DNA from 2 places in the Ornithinimicrobium ciconiae genome. Region 1 is predicted to be linked to the other one. Evidence: predicted binding sites of a transcription regulator. Region 1 holds the regulator's gene; the other holds the start of a gene.
What was found. The regulator LexA, encoded in region 1, represses DNA repair genes until DNA is damaged. The targets are predictions, from matches to a motif close to TCGAACANNTGTTCGA.
Positions count from the first base shown of each region.

Region 2: a site for LexA is predicted at 1,669-1,684, ahead of FNH13_RS08125 (HNH endonuclease signature motif containing protein). Genes of this name have one in related genera too.

Region 1 covers NZ_CP041616.1:1,445,845-1,448,240, reverse strand. The annotation lists gene FNH13_RS06705 (hypothetical protein) at 1-334, opposite strand, end outside; gene lexA (transcriptional repressor LexA) at 560-1,318, shown strand; gene FNH13_RS19230 (PRC-barrel domain-containing protein) at 1,567-2,396, opposite strand, start outside.
Region 2 covers NZ_CP041616.1:1,784,789-1,787,184, reverse strand. The annotation lists gene FNH13_RS08125 (HNH endonuclease signature motif containing protein) at 1-1,630, opposite strand, end outside; gene FNH13_RS08120 (hypothetical protein) at 1,783-2,396, opposite strand, start outside.

The sequences.
Region 1 (2,396 bases):
TCGGCAGCTCCGGCAACTCCGTGACAGCGATCTGGGACAGCGTCTGACCCGGCTGCACCGTGATTGTGTGACCGCTCGCAGCCGTTGCTGGGAACATCCCGAACGCAGCGATGACCGCCAGCACCAGGGCCGTGGCGACTGTCATCGTGATCGCGAGCCGACCCCGTCGCGTCAGCGTGAAGCCTCCTGCGCCCGGAGCGTCCGTGCGAGCACCGACGTGAAACCCCTCGTCCATGCGTTCCCCGGGCTGAACGAGCCGCAGGTGATCCCGCTGACGCCGCCGCGCCCGAACCGGCTCAAGGTCCTGCAGGTCGTGCAGTGCGATCGCGCTCATGATGCCTCCATCTCCGCAACTCCGAACGCTTGTGCGATCGGACGCATGTTCCATGTGTAGCACAGTCGTGCGACAAAATCGACACGCCGCATCGAACTAGTGTTTGCCTCACTGTTCGAATGCTCGTACGATTGGTGCACGCGACATAGACAACCAGGGACCACTGACACAGCTGCTGACCTGCAGGTTAAGCACTCTGAGGCGGTCAGGAGAGGGGCAGGACCGATGGCAGACATCCACGAGATGCCGGACCGCGACGGGCGGGCGGACCTCACGGCGCGCCAGGAGAAGGTGCTCCACGTCATCAAGGACTCGGTGGACCAACGCGGCTATCCGCCGAGCCTGCGGGAGATCGGGACTGCGGTGCAGCTCGCCTCCCCCTCCTCCGTGGCCTACCAGCTGCGGATGCTGGAGCGGAAGGGTTATCTGCGGCGCGACCCCAACCGTCCGCGCGCCATCGAGGTCATCCTGCCCGGCTCGGGAGAGGGCAGTGTCGCCGGTTATCGGCGCAGCACCTCAGGTCAGCCCGACGGCTCCGAGTTGGTCAGCACCACCGCGGGAGCCGGTGAGATCGACTATGACGAGACCGGCATCGGGGACGCCCGTCCCGAGGCGACCTATGTCCCGGTGGTTGGGCGCATCGCGGCTGGCGGGCCGATCCTGGCCGAGCAGGCCGTCGAGGACGTCTTCCCCCTCCCGCGCCAGCTCGTGGGCGATGGCGAGCTCTTCCTGCTCCAGGTGGTCGGTGACTCCATGATCGACGCCGCCATCTGCGATGGCGACTGGGTCGTCGTGCGACGCCAGGAGGACGCAGTCAACGGCGACATCGTCGCGGCGCTGCTCGACAGCGAGGCCACCGTCAAGACGTTCAAGCGCACGGACGGCAAGTTGTGGCTGCTCCCCCACAACGAGGCCTACGACCCCATCGACGGCGACGATGCCGTCGTGCTCGGCAAGGTCACCGCCGTGTTGCGACGCGTCTGACAGGTCTGCTCGGGCGCGAGCCGATCGACCCACGACACCTGAGGCACCAGCAGGAACACCGACAATCCGGTGCGCGTTGTCCACAGTGTCCCCCGTGCCGGTGCCGCCTGGCGGCCCTCCCCCCTCTCCGCCAGACGGCACCTACAACACCGCAGCGCCGCCCGACCTGGTCGGGCGGCGCTGCCATGTGTTGTCTGTCAGCTCAGAGGACCTGGTGAGGTCGGCTCATAGAGCTTGACGAGGTCGACTCACAGAGCCCCACGAGCCCGGTTGAGTTCCTCGCGCTCCTCGTCCGTCATGCCAGAGCCGTCGCGGTCGGGCCGATAGCCCTCCGCGCCGAACGCCTCCTCATCGCCGCTGCCCGGGTCGAACTCGCCAGCGTCCGCATCGGGCTCACCGCTGTCCGCGCCCTGATCCGTGCCGGACGGCAGGGTCGCGCCGTCCGCAGGCGACTCAACATCCTCACCCAGCGCGGCACCCGGGACGGCGCCAGTGATCGGCGCACCCTGCTCAGCCCCCGGCACCTCATAGGCCGTGGTCTCGGTGTCGCTGGCAGCGAACCCTGCCGCGGCGCCGCCGACGACGGCCCCACCCAGGGCAGCACCGCCTGCACCGCCGCCCGCAGACTCGTCGACGTCCGCGGGATAGCCAGTGCCGGTCTGCGCTGCCGCGCCACTCACTGCGGCGTCGGAGGCCGGGTCACCCGTAGCCGCCTGGACCGTGCCGAACTGTCCGGCATCGACGTCCCCGGCGGCATCGCTGTCGCCCGTGAGAGTCGCCTCGGCGTCTGCGGCATACACGGCACCTTCGTCGACGGTCGGGTCGAGCGCACCTAGCCCACCACCACCAGCTGTGGTCTCACCAGCCGTGGTCTCAGCACCAGCCGTGGGCGGCGCGGCTCCCGCGGTCGTCTCGACCGCTCCGGCGCCACCGTGGCCCTCATAGGCGGAGGAGTGGGCAGCCGGCCGGTCCGACGAGTAGCCACCCCTGTCCACGTCCGTCTTCTCCTCGACAGCGGGGTCCGTGGTGGGCACTGACCACTCGGTCGAGACCGGCTCCTCCGGTGTCTGCTCCGCAG
Region 2 (2,396 bases), 340 kb from region 1:
CCTGCACCGTTCTGCCGCCGGTCGCGGAGGCGTCGCTGGAAGCGGACACGCCGTTCGCCGGGGAGGCATCGCTCGCCGGGGAGGCACCGCTCGCCGCGGAGGCACCGGCAGAAGGTGGGCAGGGTTCACCTGTCGGACAGAGCTCACCCGTCGACACTGACGCGGAGGCCCTCTGCCTACTCGTGGCACCGCACGTGCACAGACAGGTGCAGGAGCCAGCGGCTCCCCTCGCATCCGAGTTCTGCAAAGAGTCTGAGCTCCGGAAGGAGTCTGAGTTCAGGAAGGAGGCGGGGATCGGCTCACCGGACTCTGTCGTGGGGGTCGCCCCCTGGCCGACAGTGGCGGCAGCACCCCCGAGGTCGACTCCGAGCAAGGTCTCGAGGGACACGATGACGTTGAGCTCCGCGGCCGGCAGTCCCTCCAGGACCTTCTTGAGCTGCAGGGACTGCTCGACCGTGATCAGGTTGGGGTCGTCAGGCAGGGAGTCCATGTCCAGGGTGCCGTGGAGCAACAGGGCCGTCACAATCGCAGTGCGCAGCTCCCGCAGAGTCTCGGGAGCACCAGCCTTGCGGGCAGAGCGAGCAGCCCGCTCGACACGGTCAGCGATCGCCGCGGCCTGCAGCGGTGAGCAGCCCAGCGTCACCACCGCCGTGCCGATCTCGTCCAGAACGGCGCGCACATCCTTGTTGGCCTTTGCCCGGTCTCGTGCCTCCTGCTTCGCCTGCTCGTCGCGGGAGTTGACCTTGGCTACCTCGCGCTCCAGCGCCCGGTTGAACTTGCTGCCATGCCAGGGACCACCGAGCCACGAGTCTGAGGAGTCCAGGCGTTCGGTCACCGAGGTCTCGGGATCGTTGCCGAAGAGTCCGTTGGCGATCGCGGCCGCGTCTTCGTGGGCCAGCCCGCGGGACTCGCGGTAACACCGACGGACATAACGCCAGGACGACTCGCCGCTCATCATCGAGCTGAGCATGGGCCCAGCGACCGCGACCGGCGTGTTGGCTGCGGCGACCAGGTCAGTGACCTCGCCCGGGACCCAACCGATGGCGGCCTCAATCTCCTTGCGCGTCTGGGACTTGGCACTCTTGCGCAGCGCCTCGCGCTGACTGTTGTTTAGGTCATCGGTGGACTCTGCGCCCTTCTCACGCAGGAGGAGGGCTGCTCGCGAGGCAGTCAGTTGGCGGGTCGCCGAGAACAACACCCCGTCGAGCTTGTTGGAGACCTTGTTGACCGACTCCACGACGCCGAGCAGAGCCTTGGAGCGCGCCAGGTCGCTCGGATCCTGACGCCGCTCCGTCGTCGGCGGCAGCGCGTCAGCCGGGAACTCTGCTCCGCTCGGCACACCCTCTGTCTTGGCGCCCGTCGCCCAGTCACGCTGCTGCACGGTCGCGCAGGCCAGGACGACGTCGACCAGTGAGTCAGCAAGGTCCCCGACGCCCATCCGCTGCATGGCGGTCCGCAGTGCAGCCTTGGCCCGGTCCGCGAAGATCGATGAGGACGGCTCGAAAACCAGCTCCCCCATCGGCCAGTACTTCGCCACCCGCAGATGAGCCTGCTCCGGGTCACGCATGCGGCGGACAGCCTTGGGAGGCAGCCTCGTGTCGAGGTGCATCTCCAACACACTTGTCGTCACGTCGCGCCTCCTCCCGGGCTCCCCATCTACCACAAGATTAGCACATTTGTTCGATTAACGGAAGGTCTGTCCACACCCGCGTGCCGCGACGCCTCACCACCAGACGCAGACAGCACGCCCAGGCCGATGGCCATGGTGGCCGCGTAGCACCACTACGTCTGCTGCGTCGCCGTCGCGCTCACCCGACAGTCAACACACCAGTAGCAGTAGAGGATCCCCTCCGTGAACGCCCCCCAGCCAGGGCCCTCCACAAACGGGGTCGCACCATCAAACTGCGCCAGCAGCGGCATGGTGAGCCCACAGCCGGGGCACTCCGGGTGGCGGGCACCCTGGATCCAGGTGCCCTCCCCACCAAGACGATTCAGATTTTGCATGTCGTTGGCCTGCGCCCAGTCCTGGAACTGCCACCGGGCCGGCGTGCGGTGCACAGCCACCTTCATCACCGGCAGCGCGGAGGGCAAGGGATGCGTCGGCATACTGCTCCAGGGATCACCACTCCCCGCCTCCACCCGAGGCGCCCGCGCCAGCGAGCGCGGCGGCCCAGCATCCCGGTGCTCAAAGAACTGCTCACCCCACAGGCAGTCGAACCGCCCGCAGGTCACCAGCAGCGACGGCAGCTCCACCTCACCCAGTGCAGGCAGTGCGCTGAGTTCGAGCAGCACGTGCAGCGGCCCCCCGCACGTCGCACACTCCCCCGGCGCCTCCCCGCCGATCGCCGCGGTGCCCACCGGCTCGCCCCGTGGCGCCCAGGTGGGGGTGCGGGTCG